DNA from 2 places in the Trichocoleus desertorum AS-A10 genome. Region 1 is predicted to be linked to the other one. Evidence: predicted binding sites of a transcription regulator. Region 1 holds the regulator's gene; the other holds the start of a gene.

The links. Region 1 encodes NtcA, which controls nitrogen genes in cyanobacteria. Its sites were predicted from a motif close to TTTGTANNNNNNNNTACAAA; they were not measured.
Positions count from the first base shown of each region.
Region 2: the regulator NtcA is predicted to act here: its motif matches at 9,584-9,603, upstream of gifA (glutamine synthetase inactivation factor IF7A).

Region 1 covers NZ_JAMPKN010000001.1:366,334-381,414, reverse strand. The annotation lists gene NDA01_RS01705 (glycosyltransferase family 2 protein) at 1-768, opposite strand, end outside; gene NDA01_RS01700 (carotenoid oxygenase family protein) at 1,148-2,680, opposite strand; gene NDA01_RS01695 (folate/biopterin family MFS transporter) at 2,737-4,227, opposite strand; gene NDA01_RS01690 (putative 2-dehydropantoate 2-reductase) at 4,353-5,336, shown strand; gene hisB (imidazoleglycerol-phosphate dehydratase HisB) at 5,303-5,980, opposite strand; gene fabI (enoyl-ACP reductase FabI) at 6,090-6,905, opposite strand; gene ntcA (global nitrogen regulator NtcA) at 7,256-7,921, shown strand; gene NDA01_RS01670 (DUF3084 family protein) at 8,184-9,803, shown strand; gene NDA01_RS01665 (pre-16S rRNA-processing nuclease YqgF) at 9,885-10,328, shown strand; gene NDA01_RS01660 (DUF3146 family protein) at 10,337-10,600, opposite strand; gene NDA01_RS01655 (hypothetical protein) at 10,610-10,921, opposite strand; gene pth (aminoacyl-tRNA hydrolase) at 11,110-11,748, opposite strand; gene NDA01_RS01645 (TatA/E family twin arginine-targeting protein translocase) at 11,802-12,122, opposite strand; gene psbH (photosystem II reaction center phosphoprotein PsbH) at 12,275-12,478, opposite strand; gene psbN (photosystem II reaction center protein PsbN) at 12,563-12,694, shown strand; gene NDA01_RS01630 (tetratricopeptide repeat protein) at 13,107-14,123, shown strand; gene NDA01_RS01625 (Npun_F2552 family protein) at 14,133-15,081, opposite strand, start outside.
Region 2 covers NZ_JAMPKN010000003.1:204,528-219,608, reverse strand. The annotation lists gene NDA01_RS07805 (ABC transporter permease) at 106-951, shown strand; gene NDA01_RS07800 (ABC transporter ATP-binding protein) at 1,031-2,410, shown strand; gene NDA01_RS07795 (glycosyltransferase) at 2,447-6,097, shown strand; gene NDA01_RS07790 (glycosyltransferase family 2 protein) at 6,120-7,973, shown strand; gene NDA01_RS07785 (GDP-mannose 4,6-dehydratase) at 8,074-9,045, shown strand; gene gifA (glutamine synthetase inactivation factor IF7A) at 9,315-9,515, opposite strand; gene NDA01_RS07775 (alpha/beta fold hydrolase) at 9,771-10,619, shown strand; gene psbQ (photosystem II protein PsbQ) at 10,844-11,287, shown strand; gene NDA01_RS07765 (NAD(P)/FAD-dependent oxidoreductase) at 11,374-12,477, shown strand; gene NDA01_RS07760 (pentapeptide repeat-containing protein) at 12,544-13,596, shown strand; gene NDA01_RS07755 (alpha/beta hydrolase) at 13,669-14,559, shown strand; gene NDA01_RS07750 (group I truncated hemoglobin) at 14,648-15,037, shown strand.

The DNA.
Region 1 (15,081 bases):
GCAGAGATAATGACGGATATCTTGAATGGCTGGAATCGCTGAGCGATATTTTTCATTCACCAACGCATGAATTCTTTCCTTCATCAGGATGTTTGTATTCATGCGAGTTTCTAGGGCAATCTTTTGGTCGTATCCACCTGGCCAAACGGTCCGGTAGGTCAAACACTGATTGATGAAAATGGCATCGCCATATTTGGCAATTCTGATCCACGAATCAATATCGTCACAGCTCGTTAAGCTGGTATCCCAACCCCCAGATTCTAAAAATGCGTCTCTCCGGAAGGCAACCTGAATCGGGGTACCGAAGGGAACTTGCTCCAGCAACATCCCATAATGAATGTCTTCTTGCGGGATGTAGAAGGCCTGCCCTGGCCCCACCTGTCGCGTTCGGCTCAGTTCAACTCCGTTGTCATCGACTTGAGCTGCTTGGCAAGAACAGATGGCAGCTTGGGGGCGCAGAGCGATCGCCTTGGCCATTTCTTCAATGCAGTTAGGTGCTAGATAGTCATCGTCATCTACGGGTTTAATCCAAGTACCCTTGGCAACTTTGACTCCAGTATTCACTGCTCCAGAATGACCCAAGTTGGCGGAATTGCGATGATAAACAACCTGGTTGCCTAAACTGCGCACATACGCTTCAGTGCCGTCTGAGGAGCAATTATCGACAACGACAACCTCGCAAGGCACCGTTTGGTCTAGGGCTGAAGCAATCGCTCGCTTCAACAGAGACAAGCGGTTGTAAGTTGTGATCACAATGCTGAATCTCATAGCGGCAACCTGAGGGATTTCAATCAGTACGAAAGGACAGGGTTGGACCTTAGCTTGAGCTTGGCTAAATCAGCGAGGCAGAGTTTCGTAACACTGTCTTAACACATCTTCAGCTCACTCGTTCTAGGAGCAGCCCCTATGGCGCTGAAACCCTGCTAGCAGCAAGTAGTTATCTTCTAATCTTGCTTTAGCTACAAATACCTAAGTATCTATACGGGCTTTTCTGTCCCATCTTCATCCAAGTGCCGAGAATCAGCCATAGCTGGCACACAAAGTTCATCAAGTCTTTAAGATAAGCAATCAGTGCTAATGAACTTGAGGTGGTGCCAGCTAGGCGATCGCAACTGGGTAGAAACCAGCGCGTGTGAGGCATTCCAGGCTAGCGATCGCGTCCAAAGTAGGCAGGGGTGAAGGTACCATGCAAGCCGTAGGGCACATGATGCTTCAGATGCAACCGCGCGACGGGTCCTTGGTTGAGGTCGCGAGCATCCAGAATCACGACATCCGATCGCTCCCGCTTCGAGTCATAAACCAAGGTCAACACCCAACCGTCATCTTCTTCCCCGGTCATCTCAGCCTGCGGTAATCCTTGCTCGTTATAACCCGAGCGGGGCACAAACACGGGTTCACCGACATAGCCTTGGGGCGCTGCACTCCAAAGTTGGCGATCGCTCGACTCCAAATCTACTTTCAGGATCGCTTGCAAAGGTGCATTCCCAGTTGCTGCATGGGCCGCGCCTAAATAGGCATAACGGTAGGGACGGCCTGCTTTGGATGGATGCACAAAGGGAAACTCGCAACAACGGCTTTCTATAAGTTGTCGCTCAACTTGCTTGCCTGCGAGATCTAGGTGGAACCGCCACAGATGCCCCGGCGCTAAGCTGGCAAAATCGACTTCTCGGAAATCCGAGCCAGGTTCTACTTCTGGAAAAGCTTCGTAGCAAACCGAATCAACGTAGATCGACCCATCTTGCTCAAAGGCATTGGCATGGTGGAAGACAAATCCCGATTTGGTTTCTAAGATCTGCATCGACTCTGAAGTGCGTCGAGGAATTACCAAGATTCGGGTCGGTTGCTCTGGTTGGAAAGTGATGCACTCTGCGGCTCCGCGTAACCCCAAGGCAAAGGGCAAGGGATTAAAGTGCACCGGATTTTGGAAAAACACACAATAGTTTGGTGTAATCGCAAAATCGTGAATGAAGGCAAATCCAGGCACTGAGTGGACCGATTGCCGCACGACTTTACCGTCTGGATTCAGCTCATAGACCGTAATGTTGGTCGATAGCCCAGGTTTAATCGCGAAGTTAACTAAACAGGGAGCGCCATTCTCTTGAGCACAGCCCGGATCAATCCACGGGTGAGCAGCAAACGCTGACCCCGGAGACAAGACGCCATCCAAATATTCTCGGCCTAAAGTCTCTAGCGTCTGTGGATCAAGCCGATGTGGTTCGGCTGCTTCCCATAGCGCCAACAGCTTGCCACCCCAGTAAATCACTTGCGTGTTGGCAATATTTTTGAGGTTGAAGTCAAAGGCATTCGCCAGTGGTCCCCCTGGCCTTTGGGTGCCAAATACGCCGCGATGGAGGATTTTGCCAGCTTTTTGTTCTTTCTGGAAGCCTTCGGTACGAACAAAGCGATTGCGGAAATGGGCTTGACCGTCCTTAAAGGCGATCGCGCAGATCATGCCATCGCCATCAAAAGGGTGGTGCAACAACTGACCATTGACGTCAAGCAATCCTGGGCCGTTACGGAACAAAGTACCTTGGAGCTCGGGAGGAATTTCGCCCTCCACCTCATCAATGCGGTAGTCGTACTCCTTAGGTAAGGAACGATAGCCTTTTTGCCAATCCTGAGGATTGTAAGGATCAATTGGGACAGTTGTGGCACGCTCTTGGAGCTGAAAACTCTGCATAGTCCGTAATCAGCGAAGTTTAATTAAAACGAGTTCAAAACTTGCAAACCAAATGATTAATCAATGGTTTCTTCCACAGGCTCCCGCATCGACTGCGGTACCCATTCCGACATCAAATCTGGCAAAAATGGCTGACCTAATTGCTTGGTAGTCGATAGGTCTCGCTCAATAGCGGGTGTGGCTTGCAAACTGGCAGTCCCAGACTCTGTCTTCGGGTCAGCTCCTGGCAGCCAACCTAAAAATGGTAGTGGCAACAAGGTACTGAGATTGGTAATTAGCACCAGCAACCAGAGAGAGCTGAAATTGGTTTCGGTAATCTCTAACCAGTGCATCAACACAGCTCCCAGTTCGTAGGACACCAGCCCTGCTAGATTTGTAATTGACATTAGCAAGGCAAACAGAGTCGCTTCTACCCCCGCAGGACAGAGACGTGCCGCTAACACTAAGACGGGCATGTAGGCAATCTGGCCCATCACCGTCAGAATTAAGCTGTCGCCCAAGCTAAACCAATGGTCATCAATTCCTAAAGCTCGGTTGGCGTGGGTTACAAGCAGCAGCATACTCATGCCCAACACAGCCGAGAGCAATGTCGTCCAGCCGAAAAAGGCGCGAAACGGTACTTCTTTGAAAAAACGCTGAAATAGCCAGATTCCTACCAAAGACGCCAAACTCGTGACCAACCGTACCCGCCCTAAGAACTCGGGTTGAAATCCCAGCTCATTGGTTGTGAAGTAGAAAAAAGCAGAATCAGCAGTGGGGGTGGCTTGCCAAAGAAAGAGAAAAGCTGTGGGTAACCAAATTGCCTTCTGCGTCACTGCTTGGCGCAACTGACCTAATTGATGACTCACCACTGACCAGTTGGGCCTGGCACTGACGCGGGACTCAGCGATCAGGCCAGCTACGGCTGAGACAATGAGAGGAAAGGAAGCGGTAATAGCGAAGATGGTATGAGCATCAAAGCGCTGTAGCAAGGAGCCACTAAAGTAAGCAGTCAACAGCCCCCCTAGCGCCGAAGAGCCCCAACACAAAGATTGCAGCGACCCCGCAGTACTCACCGACTCCTCGCGGGCTCGCTCTACCACCAGCGAGTCCACAATCACGTCGCTAACCGCTACAGACAGCGAACCAAGGGCGATCGCGAGTGTAGCAGCCCAAGCCGTATGCACCACCGTAGCCAGAGCAATCCAGGAGCTTGCTCCTAGCACGCCCGACAAAATTAGGTAAGGGCGGCGACGATAGCCAAAAATGGGCAACCCATCGGAAACAAAGCCAAAGACAGGCTTAATCATCCAGGGCAGCGCCGCAATCCCCATCAAAGCTGATACTTGCGCTGGACCAATCCCTAACTCATCTTTGAGAAAGAAGCTAATGGCTAAGCGAGCCAAGCCGAGAATGCCTTGCACAAAGTAAACCAACAAAATCGCTGTTAACTCTGCGCTTGGCTCCTGCCCAAAGAAAACTTTTTCTGTGAAAGATGACTTGATTTTGGACCAACCCGATTCAGAAACAATCATTGATAATTGTTCATAAATATCAATGCCTACCATGATAGCCGTCTGTTCTCTAGGCTGTCCCTAAATCCGCCTTGCGACCCATAAAGCTCTAGTCAGCCTAGGGCCACATCCCCTCATTACAGTATGTTTGAACAGGAGCAAGCAGGGAGTTAGGAGCAATGGGGGCCTCTTTGGGTGCTGCGCCCAATCGTCGTTATGCAATTTTAGGTACAGGAGCATTAGGGGGCTTTTATGGAGCCCGACTTCAGCAAGCAGGCACAGAAGTTCATTTCTTGCTCAGAAGTGACTACGAACAGGTGCAGCAGCAAGGATTAATGATCGAGTCACCTGAGGGAAATTTCACGCTGCCTCAGGTCTTTGCTTACCGTCGAGTCGAGGAGATGCCTCGCTGCGATGTAGTGGTGGTGGCACTCAAAAGTACCCACAATCACTTGTTGCCAGCCCTACTTCCTCGGGTGCTCAAAGAAGATGGTGTTGTCTTAGTGCTGCAAAATGGCTTGGGCTTAGAAGCGGAAGTAGCTCAAGTTGTTGGTGCGGAGCGCGTCATGGGTGGACTGTGCTTTATTTGTTCCAACAAAGTGGGTCCTGGCCACATTCGCCACCTTGACTACGGAGCCATTACCTTAGGTGAGTACGCAGCAAACTATCAGGCGGGTGGTGTCACAGAGCGCATGTCTCAGATCGCTCAAGACTTTATCCAGGCGAGCATCTCGATCCAGTTGGCGGCAGACCTACTCCTAGCCCGCTGGCGCAAGCTGGTTTGGAATATTCCCTTCAACGGCTTGTCAGTGGTACTCAACGCCACAACTGATGCGCTGATGGCCGATCGCTACACTTATACTTTGGCAGAGCAATTGATGCGAGAAGTTGCCTTAGGAGCAAAAGTGCAGAGTCGCGCGATCGCCGATGATTTTATTCAAAAGATGCTGGATGACACGATAAAGATGAAGCCCTACCGCACCAGCATGAAAATTGACTATGACGAAGGCAGATCTCTGGAAGTTGAGGCAATTTTTGGCAACCCACTACGAGCTGCCCAAGCCGCAGGAGTGGAGCTTCCGCAGATTGCCATGCTCTACCAACAGTTAAAGTTTTTGAGCAGTAGAACTTACAAGACGCCTTTAGAGCTAGGAATAGTGTGAGCCCGACGGGGATCGGTTTCTGTAGCAACGCGCAAAGCACGGGCAAAGGCTTTGAAAGTAGCCTCAATAATATGGTGTGAGTTGATGCCATCTAGCTGACGGATGTGCAGCGTCATCTGGCTGTGATTCACCACTGCCACAAAGAATTCCCGTACTAGTTGCGTGTCGTAAGTGCCGACTCGTTCGGTAGGGATTTGCAGGCCATAGCTAATGTGAGGCCGACCAGACAAATCTAGAGCTACCTGGATTAGAGCTTCGTCCAAGGGCGCGAGGAAATTGCCAAACCGGACAATGCCTTTGCGATCGCCCAAGGCTTTAGCTAGAGCTTGACCCAGGGTAATGCCCACATCTTCGTTGGTGTGATGGTCATCAATTTCTAAGTCACCCGTCGCTCGCACCTCTAGGTCAAACAGCCCATGCGAAGCAATCTGATGCAACATGTGGTCGAGAAATGGAATACCTGTGGCGGCTACACAGCGACCCTGTCCATCCAAATTAATGGTGACATGCACATCTGTCTCACCCGTTTTGCGACTGACTGAGGCCACTCGTCCTGAAAATACGGGTTCTAATGATGCTCCGTTGGCCTGCTCGAAGGCTGTGCGGTTCTCTTGGGAAGACGCTTCATGAATGCTAGTCTGCATAGGCCCTACTCAATAGTGGGAAGTAAAAACTGAGAAGTAGAAACAGGAAGTAAGAAACTTTGAGCCTGCACAGGCAGGCCAAACGGTTGTAGTCACTGAATGGCAACCACTACATCCCCATGATCTCATAGCCAGAATCAACATAGAGGATTTGCCCTGTCATACCGCTGGACAAATCACTGCATAGGAACGCCGCTGTATTGCCAACTTCTAGTTGAGTCACAGTGCGCCGCAGGGGTGCCACTTCTTCCACATGATGAATCATGTCCAGAATTCCCCCAACCGCAGAGGAGGCGAGAGTTCTAATTGGGCCCGCAGAAATGCCATTGACTCGAATATTGTGGGGGCCTAGTTCTGCCGCCAAGTATTTAACGCTCATTTCTAAGCCCGCTTTGGCAATGCCCATAACGTTATAGTTGGGCACCACACGCACCCCGCCCAAATAAGTCAGAGTGACAATGCTGCCGCCTTCTGTCATCAGGGGTTTAGCGGCACCACTGAGCTGAATTAAGGAATAAGTGCTGATGTCTAAGGCTGTGGTAAATCCTGGCCGCGAGGTGTTGCTAAAGTGGCCAGATAAGTCATCTTTGTTGGCAAAGGCCAGACAGTGAACCAAGATATCTAGCTTGCCCCACTTCTCCTTCACAGTCTCAAAGGTGGACTGAATCTGAGCATCATCTTGCACATTGCAAGGCACAAACAAGCTGGGTTGTAGCGGTTCAACCAATTCTGCTACTTTTTTTTCCATCTTGCCCCGCTCATCGGGCAGATAGGTAATCCCTAGGTTGGCACCCGCTTTATGGAGTTGTTGGGCAATTCCCCAAGCAATTGAGCGATTGTTAGCAATGCCTGTGACTAAGGCATTTTTTCCGGTCAGATCCAGCATGGCAATCTCTTCGTTAAGGGCAATTACGAGAATACTCAAAGATGGGGGCTTAAAGATATTGACATCGACTGTTGCTGGTAGGGTGATACGCTGCCTTGAGTCCTATCACGAGATATCTGTCTTTAGGGGGAGTAAGATAGGGTCTAAATAGGCCGCTGACAGCCAAGATCCGTTCGTTTGTGGTCCTCGAAACAGCAGTTAAATTCTTCAGCCATTGGCGATCGCTGGCAGATTGTGTATCAAATAGAACAAAAAATGACTCTAGAGTAAGTTTAAGTGTTCTAAAGTCATCAATTGCTTACAGTTGGCTCACCTTCGTAAGGTTCATCTCCAGACGAGCGGCCCATGAAGGTTGGAGAAGGGCATCGAAAAGGTAAAAGGATATGGTAATGACGCAGGATAGGCCGTTAGCATCTGTGTTTCGTCAACTGGGAGGCGGAGCATTTCCTCCCGTGATCGAAACGTTTGATCGAGGCAAGACGATTTTCTTCCCCGGTGATCCAGCGGAGCGTGTCTACTTTTTGGTCCGAGGTGCGGTCAAACTGTCTCGCGTTTATGAAGCGGGCGAAGAAATCACCGTAGCTTTGCTGCGAGAAAATAGTGTTTTTGGGGTTCTCTCGCTGATTACGGGCAATCGTTCCGATCGCTTTTATCACGCAGTTGCTTTTACTCCGGCGGAATTACTGTCGGTGCCCATTGAACAAGTGGAAAAAGCTCTCAAGGATAACCCAGAGCTGTCGATGCTGATGTTGCAAGGGTTGTCTTCGCGCATCTTGCAAACTGAGATGATGATCGAAACCTTAGCCCACCGGGATATGGGATCACGCTTGGTCAGCTTCTTGCTCATCCTCTGTCGTGACTTCGGCGTTCCTGGCCCTGACGGGATCACAATTGACTTGAAATTGTCGCATCAGGCGATCGCAGAAGCGATTGGTTCCACCCGCGTCACAGTCACGCGCCTACTTGGAGATCTGCGACAGGAGAAGATGATTTCCATCCATAAGAAAAAAATTACGGTTCATAATCCCGTCGCTCTCAGTCAACAGTTCAGTTGATCTGCTATGGTTAACCTCTAGTAATAACAAGCGCTTACAGCGACTTGAATACAGCTCTCTGGCCGAGGAAGGTGCTTCATGGCACTCCTGCGAGGAAACAAAGAGAGCCGTGATGCTCTCCTGACGCTGAGGCAAGGCAGCAACTTTTGCTATCTGGGTCTGCTTGTTGTCGTCCTACAGGTGTGATGGCACACAAAACTTCCAGGGCATGAGATAGGCTGTATCTGAGTTGGGTGTGAGCCAAATGGCTTCCTGAGGGTAGATGACCAGCGGGTACATCTTAATTGTGGCAATCTTGGTGTTGGGGGGTGTGATCGCAACGGTGGGCGATCGCATCGGTACGCGCGTAGGCAAGGCTCGCCTCAGCTTGTTTAACTTGCGTCCCCGCAAAACCGCAGTCTTGGTGACGATTGTCACGGGTGGCATCATTTCCGCTTCTACACTCGCCATTTTGTTTGCTGTGAGTGATCAACTCCGGACTGGCGTTTTTGAATTGGGCAAAATTCAGAAAAACCTCTCTAGAGCGCGAGAAGATTTAGCAAAGACGAGAGTTCAAAAAAATCAAGTTGAGCAAGAGCTGACCCAAGCCCGCGCCGAGCAAGTTTCGGCTCAACAACGGCTGGATCGAATTAATTTGTTTCTTAAGGCCGCGATCGCCAAGCAAGCGACGACAGAAGCACAGCTAAATCGTACCCAAACCCAGCTAGGCCGAGTCGAGACTGAAAGAGCCCGCACCGAAGCTCAGCTCGATCAAACTCAGAGCCAACTGAGCCGCGCGGAAGCAGAAAAGGATCGGATTGAAGATGCCAAAGACCGCACCGAAGCAGAACTAAACCGAACTCAAACGCAACTAAGCACTGTTTCTCAGCAAGCAACGGGACTCCGCTCCGAGATCGACCGACTGGATAACGAGCGCCAAAACTTGATTAAAGAAACTAAAGATTTAGAGGTTCAACAGGCCAATCTAGAGAAAGCTGTCCAAACCTTGCAGCGGTACTACCAGTACTATCAAGCGCAGTATGAAACCCTACGCCAAGGCAACGTCGCTCTCTTCCGAGGACAAGTGTTGTCAGCAGGCGTCGTGCGGATCGTTTCTCCCACGGGCGCTCAGCAAGCAGTAGACCAATTACTGCGAGAAGCAAATCGTAACGCTATCAAGTTGACCCGTCCTGGTGCTGGTCAAGTCAGCGAACAGATTATTCAAATCACCAGACCGGAAGTAGAACAACTGGTTGACCAAATTGAAGATGGTCGCGATTACGTCATTAGAATTCTCTCAGCGGGTAACTATGTCCTAGGAGAAAAGAGCGTTCAGGTGGTGGCGAGCGCTACGTTCAACCAAGTGGCATTTCTGTCTGGTGATGTCATTGCTGCCGCTTCAGTTGATCCATCTACCCTAACTGAAGCCGACATTCAAAAGCGGATCGAACTGCTGCTAGCCGCCACGGAGTTTCGAGCCAGAGGCGCGGGAGTACTCACGGAAGGAGTACAGATCGCTGCGAATGGTCCTAGCGTCACGGCAATTTTGAGCTTTGCTGAGCAGTTGAAGCAATATCGCCAGCCGCTCGATTTAAAGGTTGTCACTACGGGTGTGATCTACACAGCAGGCCCACTGAAGGTGGAGTTGTTAGCGATTCAGAATGGCCAAGTGGTGCTGAGTACTAGTCGGGACATTCCTCAACCCAATCGTCCTCAACCCAACAGCAGTCCATCTCCTCAACCCAACAATGCCACTCCTAATCCAAACAATCCAAACAACAGCGTGACTCAAGAAGACGCTAATTTTGAGTTTCAACATTCAGACCCTTACCCTGGAAAGGCCCCCAATTCCAAGCCGTCCGATTCCTCTCCCAGTCCCTTCGTCAGTCCTGACGATTTGTAACGGCAGGTCGTTACAATGAAGCAGAGTAACGCTGACAAGTTAGATCGTTTCTTCGTTCTGCTGGCAAATGATTAGAATTTCATGGTCTTGAATCCTCCCCCCAATCCTGATCAGCCGATCATCTTAGGCTTCGATCCTGGTCGCCACAAATGTGGTTTAGCTGCGATGGGAGTAGACCGGACGCTACATTACCACCAAGTTATTGCAGCGGATGAAGTGGTAGCTACGATTCAACAGCTCCAAAAACAGCTACCCATCTCGATCGTAGTGATGGGGGATCAAACGACTGCGAAAACTTGGAAACAAAAGCTAAGTGATGATTTACCCGATCCGCTCCGGGTCGTCTTGGTAGACGAGCGCTACAGCAGCTTAGAAGCTCGCGATCGCTACTGGAAGATGTACCCCCCTAAAGGCTTGTATCGTTTGATCCCTCAAGGGATGCGAACCCCACCGCGATCGCTCGATGATATTGTGGCAATTCTATTGATTGAGCGTTACTTAGAACGCCTAGTCGCATCTGCTTAAACTTAAGCTTAGAACTGGGCGCGAATCGTGAACGAGTAGTCACCACCCGGTTCTAGTTGATAGTCACATTTCTCTAAAAAGCGCCCTAGAGGTTCTTGGATCAAAGCTCTACCGAGAGAAGGCTGCACTAATAAGCTGCCTTGCTTAAAACACCACTGAAACTGCCACTCAAATTGATTAGCTCTGACTTCCCCCTCAATTTTGCCCTGATTCCACGACTGATGCGTGATCCGGACATGAGCAATGGTTTCAGGTAGACGGTTAGCACTCACAGTCTCTACTTATCTCACTACAGGCTTACTAGCCAACTGGGCCTCCGCTTCCAGCACCCACAATACCAAACCTTTCGCTACCTGAGTAAAGACAACCGCATTACCTTTGGTAAGCAAACGTCCAGCCGCCCTTTGAGCTGTTTCCAGTGAGGGAAAAAACCGAACATAACTATAAAAGCACCCTTGATAACAAATGGCGCTCATCGGATTAGGCATGTCAGGCAGCTGAATATGGCACCGTTTCACCAGCCTTTGATCTAAAATCGCCAGTGATGTAGCAGCGCTCTCAGCCATGAAGAGAGGGTCGGAACTATCCAGCATAAAGGCTTCTCCTGCAATGGTGGCAAAACCAAAGACCTGATTTGATCTGCCTTTGGTACGAATTGAACTAACCCCTATCTGAGGCTAGTTCGACTTAGTGGGGCCATCCAGTAAATGCCAATGTACCGGAGTTCAGTTTATTCAGCCAACAGTTAAAACACAGATTCAGCGTCTAATACAGAAGTCGTTCAAACTTTGGTACTTACAACAGAACGACCGTTGTAGAGGCTCATGGCTTTTTCAAAGCCTTGCTTGAGACTTAGTTCTACAGCGTCTACGGTCATCTCTAAAACTTGAGTGATGACTTGGGCCTCGGTAGGCGCAAACCGACCTAAGACGTGAGATACGGCATCTTGAGTAGCCGTATTTTCGTCCTTGGGACTACCAATGCCAATTCGCAAACGAGGGAAATTCTGGGTACCTAAGTGAGCGATCGCTGACTTCATCCCATTTTGCCCACCCGCCGAGCCAGACAGACGCAACCGGATTTTACCCACAGGCAAATCCATATCGTCATAGATCACCAGCACTGACTCTGGGGGCAACTTATACCAATCCAACACAGCTCGAATCGACTGTCCTGAAAGATTCATGTAAGTCAGCGGCTTGAGCAAGCGAATTTTACTGCCTTGCAGACCTGGCCCTTCGCCAAATACACCTTGGAACTTACGATTTTCCGATAGCGAAATGTGCCAGGTGCGGGCTAAAGCATCAATAGCAGCAAAACCAATATTATGGCGGGTTTGCTCGTACTTAGCGCCCGGATTTCCTAACCCCACAATTAATTGCGGCACCACCAGTTTGGGCGTCGAAGCAGGCTCTGTCATTGGCTTTCAATTACTAATCTACAGGCAGTAAATCTTGACGCTAACAATTCAGGCTAGCTCTTTACTTCGTCTGGAGAAACTGCTGCCACGACCTCATCCGTCTCTGCTTGAGCGGTAGTTTCGGTAACCGCAGGAGAGAGCACAGGCTGAGACGGAGGTTCTAGCTTGGCCTCCATTGGCTCAGTGACAATTTGCTCTAGTCGTTCGGCTTCTCGCTTAAATTCATTTTCAAACTCCTTAGAGGCGTCTTGAAAACCGCGAATCGCCTTTCCTAAACTCCGACCGATTTCTGGCAGCTTCTTTGGCCCAAAAATTAGCAGAGCCAAAACCATAATCAGTGCCATCTCCGGTAGGCCGATGCCAAAAATATTCACGCAAATTCCTCCTAGTCAAATCCCGGACGGCTCAGTTTCTCTGTGGAGCATTGCTCAGTTTGGCCTTCTTTATAGTATAAAGCCAACAAAAAACCCGGTCGAAGCCGGGAACATCTAGATACTGAACTTTAAGCTCTAGGCATTCAATAGCCCTAGCCGCCTAAGCTTCTCCAGTCCACATCGACGTTTTCAATCAATAGCGAGGAGTTGTAAACCTGCAAGATGATCAACAAGAAGACAAAAAATAGCAGCATAAAAACGCCCATCAATGGCGTGGTACCCCAGCCGGGCGCGACCTTACCATATTCAGAATTCAAAGGTTTGAGAACATCTCCCAACCAAGTGCGTTGAGCCATGGGTCACCTGTATGTGGATCTCGACAGAACTTTTTAATGCTTCGTAATATTATAGAGGGAGAGTCCTCATAATCGATCGAACCTATGGAACCCGCAACAGTTCTTAGCATTTCCGTTTGTGCCATTGTCATTGCCATTACAGGGCTTTCAATCTATACCTCTTTTGGTCCGCCTTCAAAGGAATTGAGCGATCCCTTTGAAGATCACGAAGACTAGAGTTTGTCGGAGGAGCCAGACAGGTGCTGAGTTCTCACTTAGACCGAATTAGAGCCAACTAGCCTGCCCTTGCAGGCTTATTTTTCGAGTTTTCTAAGATTCATTTACAAGACTACTTAAATTTTTACTCATAGCTTTGAGTGCACTTTATATTGGCAAGTGCTTCACACTTACAGACTTCCTGTATTGCCCCACTGGCGATCGCGCTCTAAGTTATAAGTACAGCGAGGATCGCAACCTCAGGGGCCAAAAACTAAGTTTTCAGTATAAATACTAGCGATTTGACAAATACTTGATGATCAAGCCTGAGGATGGTACTGAGTTCTAGGCTTCATCCGACGCGTTACGCTCTGAGTATAAGTTATGCTCCGGGTATAAATAGTGCTACTACTAACCAAGGCGCTAGATGCTAATGGGTGATCTTGTGAGAGATGATCAAGGAACTCTGACAGCAACCGAGTCGAATGAGGGGATTCAGACCATTGGAGATAACCCTCAACAGCTAGTTGCCAACAATTTACTCAGGCAGGGAGCCGAACGACTCCAGGTAAATCAGCCTGGTATAGCTTTGCAATTTTGCCACGAAGCTTTGATCCTCTACCAAGATTTGAAAGATCTAAGAGGGATCGGACAAGCCCTAGGTAGCCTTAGCAATATTCATTACGACTTGGGCGAATATGGCAAAACGGTTGAGTATGCTCAGCAAAGGTTAGCGATCGCCCGTCAACTTCAAGACTGCCGCGCCGAAGGCCAAGCACTAGGTCATCTCGGTAATGCTTACCGCCACGTGAAAGATCACTCCAAAGCGATCGAATATTCTCAGCAAAGCTTACGAGTGGCTCAAGGAATTCAAGACCGTCGCGCCGAAGTGGCAGCTCTCAACAATTTAGGCTTGGCTTACAAGGCTTTAGGAGATTGCAGTAAAGCCATTGAATACCAGCAGAAAAGCTTACAGATCGCACGAGACCTCCAAGATGGACAAATTGAGGGCCAAGTGTTGCGCAACCTGGGCAATGCTTACTACGCCCTTGGTGATTACAGCAAAGCCATCGTCTACTACGAACAGCGCTTAGCGATCGCTCAAACCAGGCAAGACCAGAAGGCTGAGGGACAAGTTTTAAGGAATCTTGGGAGTGCCTACTCTGCATTAGAGAACTACCCTAAGGCGATCGAATATCTGCAAAAGCGACTGGCGCTCGTTCAAGCAGCCAAAGACCATCGGGGCGCAGAACAAGCGCTGGGTAGTTTGGGGGTTGCCCACGAATCCCTCGGCAACTATGCCAAAGCGGTGGAATATTATGAGCAACGCTTAGCGATCGCCAGACAACTCTGCGACTCTAAGGCAGAGCGTCAAGCCCTTGGCAGCTTAAAAATAGCCTGCTATGCCTTGGGAGATTACGCGAAAGCGGTGGAGTATTCCATCAATTAGCGCTCAGATTTAGCGTCCAGCATACGCACTCATTGGCTCCTTGATGAAGCGAATGTAGAAATGCCTAAACGTAGACTTGAGCACGCGAGGCATGGCAAAATCGATCGCCATCATGCGGGTGGGTAGCTGCCAATCCAGAATTTTAAGGTCTTCGGGGCGCAAATGCGGAAACTGCATATCTGCTGGCTCTACGTTTAGCCCTAACCGTTGAGCTGCCGCTGTGATAGGTACTGTGGCAGGGTCAACATTGAGAATTTCGAGCAAGGCGCGATCGAGGGCGAAGACGTTGGTGGAGGCCCCAATCACACCCAGATGGCGAGGTTCACCACCACTAGGGCCGTTGCCTTCGTGACCAATAATGCCATCAACGATCGTGAGGTCAGGGGCGATCGCTCGTGCCGTCTCGACCAACATTTCACCAAAGCGCTGGCTATCTTTGCCTGCTTCCATGTGCCACCAAGCTTTCATCTTGCCAGGGACACAGCCAAACAAATTCTTGACTGCGAGTGTCAAAGTCAGTTGGACGTGGGATTTCACCTTTGGCAGGTTGATCACCACATCCGCATCCATCACTTCCTTAGACAGCAACAAATGATTGAAGTTTTCACTCACGGTTTCGTACCGTTTGCCACTGAATTCTACAATCGGCAAATTCAGCTCTTCAATCAAGGGCAAATAGCCATTAGCTACTGCGACTCCTCTGGCACTACCAAAGGCAGGGCTATCTCCTAAAAATGGCTGACCGCCCGCCGCTTGAACCATTTGAGCGACACAGTAAACCAATTCAGCGCGAGTAATACATTCTTTGCCAGGACGCGCACCTGTCAGTAAGTTTGGCTTCAGCAGGACGCGATCGCCCGGTTTGATAAAGGCACTCATCCCGCCCAAAGGCTCTAGTAATTGCTCCAAACTGGCTCGAAGTTGACTCAGTTCGTAAGAGTCAGCTCGCAGCAAGCTC
Region 2 (15,081 bases), on a different contig from region 1:
ATGCAGATTGCTTCGTAGTTAGCAACATAAACAGACCGAGAGCCTTGAGCTGAGCAATGTTTGGTGTGTAGGCAGTGGGTGAGGACGTGAAAGTTGATCAGACCAATGAAAGGAGTAGTTCGACGAGTTAGCAACCTAGCTCGTTGGTTACCAATTGCCCCCAAGTGGTGGGCCAAGCTAGACCTGCTTAAAGCACTGGTGCAACGAGATCTAGAAGCTCGCTACAAAGGTTCTGTTTTGGGAAATTTGTGGCCTTTGCTGAACCAAATTTCTCAGCTACTAATTTACACGTATGTTTTCTCAATTGTCCTCAAGGTCAAGCTGAGCATACAAGGATTACCTGACAACAATTTAACCTTCGGCCTTTGGTTGTTCGCAGGGCTACTTCCTTGGATTCCCTTTTCCACTGGGGTCGCCCAAGGTGCAGCGTCAGTGATTACTCAACCTAACCTAGTCAAAAAGGTCGTCTTTCCTCTAGCGCTGTTACCGTTGGTTCCAGTTCTATCCCTCTTCTTGGAGAGTACCTTGGGCCTGATGGCCTTAATCTTGATGGTTGCCATAACTTCTCAGACGATACATAGCACGTTATGGCTATTACCACTGGTTTGGATCCCTCAACTGCTATTAACAGCAGGGTTGGGGTACCTGTTTGCTGGCTTCACCGTTTTTCTGCGAGACATCCCTCAAACGCTGGCAGTGATCCTCAATCTCTGGTTTTACGTAACACCCATTATCTATCCAGCCTCTGCTATTCCCGAACAATGGCGAGCTTGGATTTTTTGGCTAAATCCCTTCACTGCGATCGTTGAGGTTTACCGAGATTTAGTCCTAGTCGGAGAAGTCCATCACTGGGGTGAATGGGGCACTGCTTCACTGGTGTCTCTGGTCGTTTTTTTGGGAGGTCTGTGGTGTTACCAGAGGCTACGTCCAGCTTTCGCAGATGTCCTTTAAGGCCGCTTAAAGCTTAAGCAGCTTTCCAAAGTACCCAACCTAACTAACCCTTTTCGTAGCTTTTGCAGCCCTCATCCCGATGAATGAAATTGCAATTTCAGTCAAAAATGTTTCTAAATGCTTTAAGAAATATCCTCATCCAGTAGCCCGACTGCAAGAGATTTTGTTGCCCGGCAAGAGCAAAGCTGAGGAATTCTGGGCCCTACAGGATATTAGTTTTGAAGTTCCTAAAGGCGAAACTTTAGGCGTGGTCGGGCGCAATGGCTCTGGTAAAAGTACATTGCTCCAAATTATTGCTGGGACACTGACTCCAACAACCGGAGCTGTGCAAGTCAATGGTCGCATTTCAGCTCTCTTAGAACTGGGGAGTGGATTTAATCCAGAATTCACAGGCCGACAAAATGTTTTTTTTAATGGTCGACTTCTAGGGTTGAGTCAGAAGGAAATCGAAGACAAATTTGATGAAATTGCTAGATTTGCAGACATTGGTGAGTTTATTGATCAACCTGTCAAAACATACTCTAGTGGTATGTTTGTACGCTTGGCATTTGCAGTAGCTGTTAACGTTGACCCTGATATTTTAATTGTTGATGAAGCGCTGGCGGTGGGAGATATTGTCTTTCAGCATCGGTGTATCCGCCGCATGAGAGCTCTTATGGAATCTGGCATCACAACACTATTCGTTTCTCATGATGCCAGTGCCATCAAAACTTTATGTAGCTCAGCCATTATGGTTCATGATGGCAAGATGTACACCTCAGGTTCTCCTAATCAAGTCATTATCGACTACATGAAGCTGGTGACTGAGCTGGAGCTGAATCTAGCTCCAGATAAGCCTGAGCTAAGGTCAGATGATCTTCCTTCCGACCTTGATAACTCACCAGCTACAGAGGTTCCACCTGAAGTGGAATCAGTCAGGGAATGCAGTACTCCGGTTGAGAGCGAAAGTGTAATTGAGGCTAATGAAAGTACCAAGAAGAAAGCAGCGCGTCGCGGTAATCGCAAAGCTTTGATCGAAGAAATAAAGTTGTTAGATCAATTTGAAGAATACGCTGGTGAAGTTCCTATCCTTGGCTTTAACGAAGAAGTAACTTTGCTGATCGGATTGAAGGTATATGAGCCCCTCCAGGGTTGTGTTGTTGGCTTTTATATATGCGACAAAAATGGCAATGAAATTATCGGTAGTAACACCTTTGAGGAAGATTTACGCATTGGCAAACTAGAGGCAGGAGAGGAATTAAAGATCAAGTTTCGCTTTAAATTGCCATTGAGAACAGGCTCTTATAGTTTGACTGTGGCAGGCTCAGAAAACTATTCATCAATCACTTTTGATTGGATCGATAATGCTCTAGTTTTTCAAGTACTACCTCCCAATACAGGTAAGCAGATTTATGCCTTAGTTGATCAACCAATGGCTGTTAGCGTTATTCAGAAAAAGCTACCTGTCGTTGTGTCATAAAATTCATATCTTAAAAGAATTAAGGTGATAGGTTATATGAGTAGTGGTTGGGCGAAAGATTATCCTGCTGTGAAAGGGATCACTGAAGAAGCTTTGGATGAGAACAACAGCCACAAAAAGATGTTGCAGTTAATTGGCAACAATAAACATGTTATAGATTTTGGCTGTGCCACAGGATACTTAGCTCAATTTCTTTCGAAGAGAGGCTGCAAAGTCACAGGAATTGAAGTTAACCCAGAAGCGGCAAAAACGGCTGAAAATTATTGTGAACAGGTTATTGTCGCCGATTTAGATCTAGTTTCTCTAGCTGAGATTCTGCCTGAAAAGAAGTTTGACGTAGCTGTTTTTGGAGATGTCTTAGAGCACCTCCGAAATCCTTGGCAATTACTAAAAGCGACAATCCAGCTCTTAAAACCAGATGGCTATATTGTTGCTTCGATTCCAAACATTAGTCATGGAGCAATTCGACTAGCACTCTTAAAAGGGAGATTTGAATATAGCCAGCTTGGCATCCTGGATGATACTCATCTTAGATTTTTTACCCATGAAACAGTCAAAAAATTGTTTGAAGATACGGGATATTTTGTAGATTGTCTTGAGCGCACAAAACTTCCGGTTTTCTTTCCGTCCCCTCTCATCCCTCAGGTAGTGAGAGAAGAGTTTGACGAAAGCACGTTACAAATCGTTGAGCAAGCAGAAGAATCAGATACTTTACAGTTTGTTTTGAAAGCATATCCGCTTTCCCTAGAGGGTAGAAACTCAGCTTTGGTTCAAAGGTGTTCTACGTTGACGGAGCAGCTAAGTGAATCAAAACTTCAGCTACAGCAGTTACGAATTGAGCTAGAGCAGTCGCAAGCTCAGATGCATCACACCTACGGAGAATGGGAGCGATCGCAGGCACATCTACACGAGACTTATGCTCAGTGGGAACAGTCCCAAGCACAACTACGCCAAACTCAGGCAGAACTTGAGCAATCCCAAGCAGAGTTAGAGCGATCGCAGGCACATCTACACGAGACTTATGCTCAGTGGGAACAGTCCCAAGCACAACTACGCCAAACTCAGGCAGAACTTGAGCAATCCCAAGCAGAGTTAGAGCGATCGCAGGCACATCTACACGAGACTTATGCTCAGTGGGAACAGTCCCAAGCACAACTACGCCAAACTCAGGCAGAACTTGAGCAATCCCAAGCAGAGTTAGAGCGATCGCAGACACATCTACACGAGACTTATGCTCAGTGGGAACAGTCCCAAGCTCAGCTTCAGGAAGCTCAGGCAGAACTCAGCCGATTACAAGCACAACAAGCCACTTACGCTGAACTAGAGCAGGCCCAAGCTCAGCTTCAAGAAGCTCAAGTAGAACTCGTGCGATCGCAGGCTCAAATCCGAGACGCTGAGGCAGAAAAGCAGCGATCGCAGACCCAAATTCAACAGCTAGAAACTGATTTAGATCAGTTACAATCGCAGCTCCAACAAACTCATGGCCGCTTGGAATACTCCCAGACCGTTATTGCGGCCATGCAAACCAGCAAGTTCTGGAAATTGCGTGATCGCTGGATGAACCTTAAGAAAACGTTGCGGGTTGAACCCTCCGAAGAGTTCAAATTCGCGATCGAGAATCTTCCTGGATTAAATTTGGGTTCAACGACTCAGTCCGCACCAAAAGCAGTCGTTCCTTTAGAGTTAGAACGCCACAAACAGACTATAACCACTACATACAAGCATGTCTTAAAGAGCTTTTTAGCATCAGGAGCAAAGCTACACCTTCCTACCAGCCAAACTCCCTTAGTTACAGTTATTTTAGTTTTATATAATAGAGCCGAGCTAACTTTCCAGTGCTTACGGTCTTTATCCGAAAACTTTTATAACTCCTTTGAAGTTGTCATCGTTGACAATGCTTCTTCTGATGACACTAGCGTGCTCCTGGATCGCATTCAAGGTGCCAGGATTATTCGCAATAGTGAAAATCATCACTTCTTATTAGCAAGTAATCAAGCCGCTAAAGTCGCTCAAGGAAAATACATATTATTCCTGAACAATGATGCCCAAGTCCTCCCCGGCAGCATTGCCTCTGCGGTTAAAACGATTGAGAGTGCAGAGGACATTGGCGCTGTAGGTGGCAAGATTTTGCTGCTTGATGGTAGCTTGCAAGAAGCTGGAAGTATTATCTGGCAAGATGGCTCTTGTTTAGGCTATGGCCGAGGCGACTCTCCGTTTGCTCCCGAGTATATGTTTGGGCGCGACGTAGATTATTGCTCTGGCGCATTTCTCCTCACTAGTCGAGAACTCTTTTTGCAAATGGGGGGCTTCGACGAAGATTACAAGCCTGCCTACTACGAAGAAGCAGATTACTGTTTACGATTATGGCGCTCAGGCAAACGTGTAGTTTACGACCCCGATGCGGTAATCCTACACTTCGAATTTGCTAGTTCAAAATCAAGTGATGCTGCTTTACAGTTACAGGCTAAAAATCGTGAGATTTTTGTCAACAATCATCGCGATCGCTTGCAAACCCACCACTTACCAGACCCCGCTAATATCTTGTTGGCTCGCACCACAGCTAACAAGCAGCCCCGTGTCCTTTTCATTGATGACCGAGTTCCCCATGCCTTCTTAGGTGCTGGTTATCCCAGAGCCAGAGAAATTCTTCTATCTCTAATTGAGCTAGGTTACACTGTCACTTTTTATCCTCTCAATGATCTAATTGATGAAGGAGACTGGGATACAGTTTATCGGGACATCCCTAAAGTCGTAGAGGTGATGACCGAGCACGGTAGGCCCAAGCTGGCAGAATTTTTGCAGCAACGAGCTGGCTACTATGAGGCCATCATTATTAGCCGTCCTCACAACATGCAAATCTTTCAACCCATCTTCACAGGGCATCCTGAACTATTCAGCAGTACCAAAGTTATTTACGATGCTGAAGCGCTCTTCTCCTTACGTGAAGTGGCTTATCGCCGATTGAATGGCCAAGAAGTTTCTGAAGCTGAGATTGACACTTTAATTCAAGATGAAGTCAAGTTAGCCGCAGGCGTTAGCTCAGTTATTTCGGTTTCAGAACCGGAAAGTAAGAAATTTGCTGAGTGTGGATTTCCTACCGTTCATACATTGAGCCACACAGTAGCTTTACGTCCCACTGAAAATTCCTTTAAGCAACGGTCTGACATTTTATTTGTTGGGGCTATTCATGATGATTTCAGTCCCAATGCAGACTCAGTGATTTGGTTTGCCAATCAAGTATTTCCACAAATTCAAGCGCAGCTAGACGGAGACTTAAAGTTCAAAATTGTTGGGTTTAACAGCTCTGAAAAGGTTTTCAACCTAGCTAATGACCACATCCAGGTGATGGGCCGAGTGAATAACTTGGAGAGCTATTACAACCGCGCTCGTCTCTTTGTTGTCCCCACTCGCTTTGCTGCCGGAATTCCCTTGAAAATCTATGAGGCCGCTTCTCATGGACTGCCAGTGGTCACGACCTCACTGATTGCCGCTCAGCTAGGTTGGCAAGACGGCATAGAGTTGCTAGTTGCAGACGACCCTAATGAGTTTGCTCAAAAGTGCGTCCAGTTATATACCGACGCTGAGTTATGGGAGAAACTGAGGTTTAATATTTTACGCAGGATCGAAGCAGAAGGTTCTAAGGAAGCATTTACTGCCAAGCTACAAGAAATCCTGACGAAGGAATAAACCAAATGCAGAGGTTAGACCAATGCTAAAAAATTCTGTACTACGTTCTAAACGTGTGCTAGAGCGAGTTCCCCGCCTACTCTTCCTGCTCAAAACTGAAGGCTTGAATCCGGTCCTAGCGAGAATTTTTAGGAAGCTTCATTTCAAGCTTGCTAGCACCTCACTTTTGGCTGAATCGCAGCAACCTGCCGTAGAAGTGCCTCTGAGCGCTAACCCTACTTATCAGCAATGGCTGAATAAGAACTTTCCGCGAGCAGCTGACCTAACCAAAATGGCTGAGACATTCGAGGTGTTTCGTTATCAGCCAACCATTAGCGTGCTGATGCCCGTTTTCAACACGCCAGAAACTTTTTTGCGAGAGGCGATCGCCTCAGTTATTGACCAGATTTATCCTTATTGGGAATTGTGCATTGCCGATGATGCCTCTACACAGCCTCATGTAAAAGAGATTTTGGCAGAATATGCTGCTCAAGATCCCAGGATTAAAGTGGTCTTTAGAAGCGAAAATGGCCACATTTCTCATTCCTCTAATTCAGCCTTAGAAATAGCCACAGGAGAGTTTGTAGCACTTCTTGATCATGATGATTTGCTAACGCCAGATGCTTTATATGAAGTAGCTCTGTTGCTCAATCAGCATCCTGAAGCAGACATGATCTACTCAGATGAAAATAAGCTGAATGAGCAAGGCCAACTGCTAGAACCTGCCTTTAAACCTGACTGGTGTCCAGACTCCTTTTTGTCTCGCATGTACACCTGTCACTTAGGAGTTTATCGGCGCTCTTTACTCGATCAAATCGGTGGCTTCCGTGTGGGTTATGAAGGCAGCCAAGATTATGATTTAGTCCTACGATTTACTGAAAAAACGAATCAAGTCTTTCATATTCCCAAGGTGCTTTACTGCTGGAGAATCCATCCCGAATCTACAGCCACTGGTGAGGAAGGTGTCAAACCTTACGCTTACATTGCAGCTCAAAAAGCCCTAGAAGAATCGATTGAGCGGCGTGGAGAGCCTGGAAAAGTTTTAGATGCACCTGGCTTTTTAGGAATTTATCATGTTCGTTATCAGCTACCAGAGCAATATCCAGTTAGTATTATCATTCCAGTAACCAGTGAGCACCAAACTTTTATTAAAAACTGTCTAACATCTATTTTTGCAAAAAGTACTTATCCAAACTATGAAGTGATTGTTGTTAGCGATCGCACTGTTTCTCAAGATACAAATCGCCTTCTTGCTCAGTGGCAAGCTAAAGAACCAACAAAGTTCAAACATCATCAGCTTTCTAAGCCTTATTCTAGTTCTAGCCTCAGCCGCTATGGAACCCGTCAAGCTCAAGGCAGCTATTTACTATTTCTAAATGCCAATACAGCAGTGATTACTCCAGATTGGATTGGTGCCATGCTGGAACAAGCACAGAGACAATCTATTGGCGCAGTTGGAGCTTTATTGCGATATGACGATGACACCATTCAACATGCTGGCTTAATTGTCGGCATTCGTGATGCTGTAGGCTGTAACCACAAGTATCTGCCTGCAACAGCTTCAGGTTATATGTTTCAAATTCAAGCCATCAATAATTTCTCTGCTGTTTCTGGTGCTTGCCTCATGTGTAAGCGAGAAATTTATGAGCAAATTGGAGGCTTTGATGAAAAATTAACCCATCAATATTACGACGTAGACATATGTTTAAAGATGGTAGAGCAAGGATATAGAAACATATATTTGCCTCACGTTTCTCTATACCATTATGAGTCGAAGGAAGAGAAAGTTTGCGAACCAGATTTAGCTTATTTCAGAGCTAAATGGCAAAGCTTCATTAAACATGACCCCTGCTATAGCCCTCATTTAACAAGGGAATATGAAGATTACCGCCTTTGAACTTAAGCACCTTGCAGATTGTGTAATAGATTAGTAGCTACTAACAATACAGCTCCACTCTTCGTATTCTGAAGCACAAACAGCAGCAATCGCCTCATTTATGTCTTCTAAATCTGCACTAATCACAGGCATTACAGGACAGGACGGTTCCTATCTTGCCGAGCTACTTTTAACTAAGGGATATCAAGTTTTCGGCTTGGTCCGTCGTTCTAGTTCTGGTAATTCTAGTCGTATTAGTCATTTTTCCGATGACATCAAAATCCTTTCTGGAGACTTACTAGACCAGTGCTCCTTGATGGATGCCATTATTGAAGCGCAACCAGACGAAATCTATAATCTTGCGTCTCAAAGCTATATTCCTACTTCTTGGACCCAGCCTTCCTTGACGGCTGAGTATACGGCGCTAGGCGTTTCTCGGCTTCTAGAGTCCATTCGTCGCTGCAAACCGGATGCTAGGTTTTATCAAGCTTCTAGTAGCGAAGTCTTCGGGCAACCGGATGAATCTCCGCAAACAGAGCGCACAGCTTTTCGGCCTCGGAATCCCTATGGGGTAGCCAAAGCCTATGCTCACTGGATGAGCGTAAATTATCGTCAGCAGTACAATCTCTACACTTGCTGCGGCATTACGTATACGCATGAATCTCCCAGGCGGGGAGCAGAATTTGTGTTTCGCAAGATCACGCGAGCAGCAGCCCTCGTTAAACTGGGCTTGCTAAATGAGCTGAAGCTGGGGAATCTTGATGCGAAACGAGATTGGTGTTATGCCAAAGATGCCGTCTATGCGATGTGGTTAATGCTGCAACAGCAAGAAGCAGATGACTACATTATTGCTAGCGGTGAAACTCATTCCGTGCGTGAGTTGGTGGAATGCGCCTTTAGCTGTGTGAATTTGAACTGGGAAGATTATGTTTCGGTTGATCCTGCCTTTTACAGACCTGATGAGCCTGTCCAGTTAATGGGCTGTATCGACAAAATCCGCAATCAACTAGGCTGGCAGCCTCAGCATTCTTTTCAGGAGTTGGTGGAATTGATGGTAGAGCATGACTTGAAAGCTCTGCAAGACCAGCCTTAATAAATGCAGAATTCTGATGCGGGCTTTTGAGTGAAGCGATCGCCTTCCTGAATTCATGTCTGTGTGCTCAGCTTTACAGCTACAATTTATAACAGTTTTAAGGGCGCTCTCCCACCGAGGAAAGCGCCCTTTTTAAGTTTGATGCAGTCATTCTAATAGGAACTCACTAGCTGAAGGCTAATCAACTTAGACCTCAACCAAGTGTTTCTACTTATATAAACAATCAACAAAAGCCCAAATAAACAGGAAACAGAGCCGTCTGGCGTCAATTAACTGAGGGAAGCGTGACTGCGATCGTAGGAAGCTCGGAAAGAGGGATGAGCTTTGCCTTGAATATGGTTCCAGTACTCTGATGCTTCAGCAGGCATCCCTACTTCTGCCGCGGCACGACCCAGCATCGATTGCTGACGATTTTTGATCAAGTGGTGATGGCGCATCATTAAAGCACGAGCTTGATCTTGAGCAGACATAAATAGTTCTCCTATTAGATGAATCGATCTGAGCATTTATGGGTTGTTCAATCAATATAACAAAATTTTCTGTATCTAAAGTTACAAAACGCTTTACATGCCATATTTTTAATATTTTTTTACAAATAGAGGAAACCAAAAGTCTTTGCAGGCTAGGAGGCGTTTCGATAAGCGCGCATCTCCAAGGAACGTCAGCTTGTTTAGGCTACCGTTCAGCGGTAAGCTCAGACCACTTGAGCTTGTGGGAGAAAAGCTGTGGCAGTTGAGGAGCGTTTGGTTGAAGTAGGGCCGTTGAAATGGTTTTGCCGAGAAGCAAACCCGATGAACTCAACGGATAAGCCGCCAGTGCTGCTGCTGCACAGTTTTCCTTCCCAAAGTTACAGTTGGCGGCAGGTGTTGCCTGCTTTAGCCGAGCAAGGTTTCCGGGCGATCGCACCAGATTGGCCTGGGTTTGGCTTTTCTGCCAAGCCAGATAAGCGAGATTTTGCTTACACACCTGATGCTTTTGTCGGTGCTTTGGCAGACCTAGTGCAAGCGCTGGAAGTTGAACGGTTTTCCCTGGTGGTGCAAGGTTTTTTGGGAGCCGTAGGGCTCCGCTACGCTTTACAGAATCCTGACCGAATCGAGCGCTTGGCTATTTTCAATACGCCGCTCTCTACCACTGCAAAGCTGCCTTGGAAGATCCAACAAATGGGATTACCCTTGGTGGGTGACATGATGACGCAAGACCCCTTGCTGGTCGATCGGTTGCTAGAAGGAGGTGGGCCTTACCAGGTAGCTGACAAAGATTTGGATGTGTATCGGCGGCCTTTTCTCAAAAGCTCGGATGCGGGGCGATCGCTGCTATATACGCTACGCAACTTACAACTGCCAACAGCCACCGCAGAAATTGAGCCAGGCTTTGCTAACTGGGAGCGGCCTATCTTGGTAGCTTGGGGCATGTCCGATCCTTGGTTGCCGTTTAGCATGGCCGAAAACTTTACTAAAGCGGTTCCTGATGCAGAGCTAGTAAAACTAGAAGAGGTGGGACACTATGCGCAAGAAGACTGGTATGAAAAGGTGAATGAGGTGCTCTTACCTTTCCTACGTCGTCAAAGTCATTGAGCCTAGCTAGGATTGAGATGCTAGTTAGATTTAGGCGATCGCTGCCTTAAGATCTCGCAGTCTTTATTTAGGAAGAAGACTTTGAGTACAGTCTTGAGATATATTTCTTTACGAAAATTATAAATGGTCGCCCCCTAAGCGCCTCTCTAAAAACTGATTTGAGTTTTGGGATAGGTTCTAATCAACAAGGCAATTAATTTTGCAAGTGGTAAACAAGTAGAGTTATGAGACACTATCGGTCAATTTTGGCTCTAGCACTGGCCTTCGTCACAGCGTTTCTCGTCAGTTGCAGTAGCCCCACCAGCACCAAAACCCTGACTTACAGCCCCACTCAAGTCGAGCGCATCCAAAGTTATGCCTCTGGTATCACTGCCCTTCGCGGTCGGATGCCAGAGTTGGCAACTCTAATCGAAAATCGTGAATGGATCGATGTTCGCGGCTTTATTCACGGTCCTCTAGGAGAGTTACGGATCAGAATGGGAAATTTGGCTCGCAACTTACTGCCCGATGCTCAAGGGCAAGCGCGGCAAGCTGCTCAAGACATTTTTACTCACCTAGAAGAAATCGATGAAGCGGCTCAGAACGGCGATTATCGTCAAGCGATTCGCAACTATGCGGAAGCGTTGAAAGACTTTGACGCTTTCTTCCAACTCGTGCCCAACAGCTAGAAAAAAGATCTCTCCCCAAACCCCTCTCCCGTGGGAGAGGGGTTTTGAATGTGGCATCCTAGGCTCTTAATTTTGAAGCGAAATCTATGAGTCGTGTTGCTGTGGTGGGTTGTGGGGTCGTGGGAGCTGCGATCGCCTACGAACTCAGCCAAATACCAGGATTGACGGTCACTGTGTTCGATCGCCAAATTCCGGCTCAAGCCGCAACGGGAGCTGCCTTGGGTGTGCTGATGGGCATCATTAGCCACAAAGTGAAAGGTAAAGCTTGGCAGTTGCGGCTTGCCAGTATGCAGCGGTACGAAACTCTGATTCCGGAACTAGAGGCGATTGCAGGCTGCACCATTCCCTGGAATCGCAACGGTATTTTGAAGCTGTGTTTTGCCGAGGAAGACCTCGTTAAATGGCAAACCTTGGCTGAAACGCGGAAAAGTCAAGGCTGGGAGTTAGAGATTCTGGATACAGCTCAGCTTCAAGCTCAGTATCCCTTCCTTAACCAAGATTCGATCAACGCGGCCATCTACTCACCTCGCGATCGCCAAGTCGATCCGGTGGCTCTCACACACGCCTTGGTCACGGCTGCCGAACGCAACGGTGTGACGTTTCACTTTAATGCTGCTGTAGAGACCGTCCCTTGTAGCCCTGACTCCAACAATTCACAGATTTGCTCTCAGTTACAAACAACAGCAGGAAACTTTGAGATTGATTGGCTAGTGGTGGCGGCAGGGCTAGGCTCCACACCCCTAACTGCGGCTCTCCAAGAATCAATAGAAATTCGTCCAGTTTTAGGCCAAGCGCTACATCTGGAACTCGACCAACCCCTAGATATTCTGGAAAAGCAACCTGTAATTACAGGCAACGATGTGCATATTGTGCCTTTAGGCTCGAATCATTGCTGGGTGGGGGCAACGGTCGAATTTGCAGCTGGTGAGGAAGTGGTGGCGGATGAAGCGCAATTGCAAATAGTTTTGGAGCAAGCGATCGCCTTTTGTCCTGCCTTAGCTAAAGCCACTGTACTCAAAACTTGGTCTGGTTTGCGCCCACGTCCGGAAGGACGTCCTGCCCCCATCATTGGGCCGCTGCCAGGTTACAGCAACGTTTTGCTGGCTACAGGGCATTACCGCAATGGCGTTTTGCTCGCTCCTGCGACGGCTCAGATGATTCGCCAGTTGATTACCGCCAAGCAAAATTAATTTAATTACACTTTCTCGCTCTCTTGAAGCCTCCTGTGCCAAAATCGCGGAGAATCGGGGGGCAGTATGGATGTAAATGAACTCCTACAACGGTATGCGGTAGGGAAGCGGGACTTTGCTTGGGCAGATTTGCAGGGAGCTGATTTAGCAGGTAGCAACTTAGCGCAAAGTAATTTAAACCGAGCCAACTTGACAGGGGCGAATCTTAAACAAGCCAACCTAAGCCAAGCTAACTTAACCAAAGCCAACTTCAGCAACGTTGATTTAACCGGGGCTAACCTCACAGGAGCTACCTGTCGTAAAGCCAACTTCACCGGGGCTATTCTTGCAGGGGCGATATTGGAAGCCGTTGATTGGACAGGGGCAACCTTGCCTGATGGCAGCATGTTTGAGGCGATCGCTGTTCCTGAGCCTGAAACCGACACACCACTAGAAGATGCAGCAGTGATGAGCAGTGAAGCAGCCGGGAAGGAAACTCCTGAACTGGTAGCAACTCCAGCGCTGTCAACTCCTGCAAGACCCCGACGAACCACGGTTAAAGAGTTTCAATCTGATTTACCTTGGCCCTCTTTATTGTTGCTGGGGGTAGGATACTGTTGCTTTGGTTTTTTGATTGGTATGCATCCAGGGGCAGGGTTGGCTTGGGTGATTGCTTGGCTTGGCTCGATCGCCTGGCTGTTTGAGGAATCTCTGACTTGGTTTGCACCGTTGGTCGGCGCGATCGCAGTTATGGCAGCGACGGGGGTTTCGGTCGTGCTTTTGGCAGTCTGTGGCGTAGTCACCTTCACTCTGTTAGTAATGCTCAAATTTCTGGGTTGGAGTTGGCGAGCGGCTGTCAAGGACAGTCTTTGGGTGGGCGCGATTGGCGCAGTTGCGATTATAACCGCAAGTTGGCTATTTGCGGATAATGAAGGAACTGGCGCAATCCTGGTATCTGGCAAGTTTCCCTTCGCGATTTTGTTGCTGTTGGGAGTGTCTGGAGCAGGGCTGGGAGCTGTTGCTTGGGGCCAGATGTTGGGGACAGGCTACAGTAGGAGGCAAACCGCTTGGACTTTTGGTGGTACTACTGCCTTGGGTTTACTGGGTGGCTGTTTGCTGGCGCTTCCCTTGCGTGGGTAAGCCTTTACGCAGGTAAGAGTGTGCGATCGCAGCGTTAGTAAAAATCTCTCCGAATGGCAATAGGAGTGTTGGGTGAGCGAGACACCGGATTTTATTCTCTATGCTCAGCATGGTTGGGCCGATAGTAGCCGAGAAATTACGGCTTTAGCTCAGAGCCTCGCCTCGCCCAATACCAAAGTCGTCACGCCGAATCTTGGTTTTGTGAAAACTTGGCTGCGGATCGAGCCATTGATTGACCATGTAGAACAGGTTGCGATCGATATGTTGGCGACCTACCCCGAAACTCGCATCCGAATTATTGGGCACTCAATGGGCGGCTTGATCTGGCTAGAAGTGCTGAATCGTCATCCTGAATGGTGGTCACAGGTTGATTCTTTAGTGCTGGTTGCTTCTCCTGTGGGTGGTTCAGATTTAGGCCGTATTTTTGATCCGTTAGAGTTTGGGTTGGGCATTGCTCGCGACTTGGGCAAAAACCGTCGAACTATTGCTGAGACGATCGCGGCTGTAATTCCGACTTTGACGATCGCGGGAGATTATGACGGTGGGAGCGATGGCACGATTCCCGTCGAGTCGAGTAAATTTCGCCATGCCAAATTTGTCTGCATCTACGGCTTGCCCCACGCCACGCTGAAAAATCACCCTGCTGTTGCTGCTGCGATCCGTGACTTCTGGGGCGAAGCAACTGAGGAATCTGAATTGAGCGGACACCTGATTCAGCGCTTGCGTTTGGTGGCGGGTATGACTGATGCTCACCGTCGCGACTTTGAGCGATCACAAACCCTCTTCACCTTTGAGGATGGCACCACAATTCGCACCTGGAAAAATCCCTTTGGTGTGGATCACGTCTTTGTCGCCAGTCCGAGAGGGCAATGCCTCTATGGTGGGTTCGTTGGTTGGCTCCATGCCGATGATCTGCGCCAAGCCCTAGAAGAAATCCAGCGAGAATATTACCCGCAGTCCTAAGGCGATCGCTTGTTGCATTGCTTGAAGCGTTCGGATACCTGCCTTTGCTGTCGGGAACAATAAGCATCAACCCCCAGGAGAACCAACTATGCAATCTCAAGCAACTTCTCTCTACGAGCGGCTCGGTGGTGTGTACAGCATCGCCACGGTTGTAGATGACTTTATCGATCGCATCATGGACGATCCACGCCTCAACTCCAACCCACTAGTCGATGAAGCTCACCATCGCGTTTCCAGATCTGGATTCAAATATTTGGTGACGGAAATGGTCTGCTGGGCAACAGGTGGCCCCCAACAATATAGCGGTCGCTCGATGCACGATTCCCACGCTCACCTGAAAATTACGGCAGAAGAATGGGAATCTTTTCTAGACGATTTTCAACAAACGCTAGACAAATTTGCCGTCCCTGCTACGGAGCAAGCTGAGCTATTTGCGATCGTTCAAAGCACCAAGCCCGACATTGTAATTCCTGCTTAAGACTTCATTCCTAAATTAGTTCGTGATATTAGGCGATCGCTCTT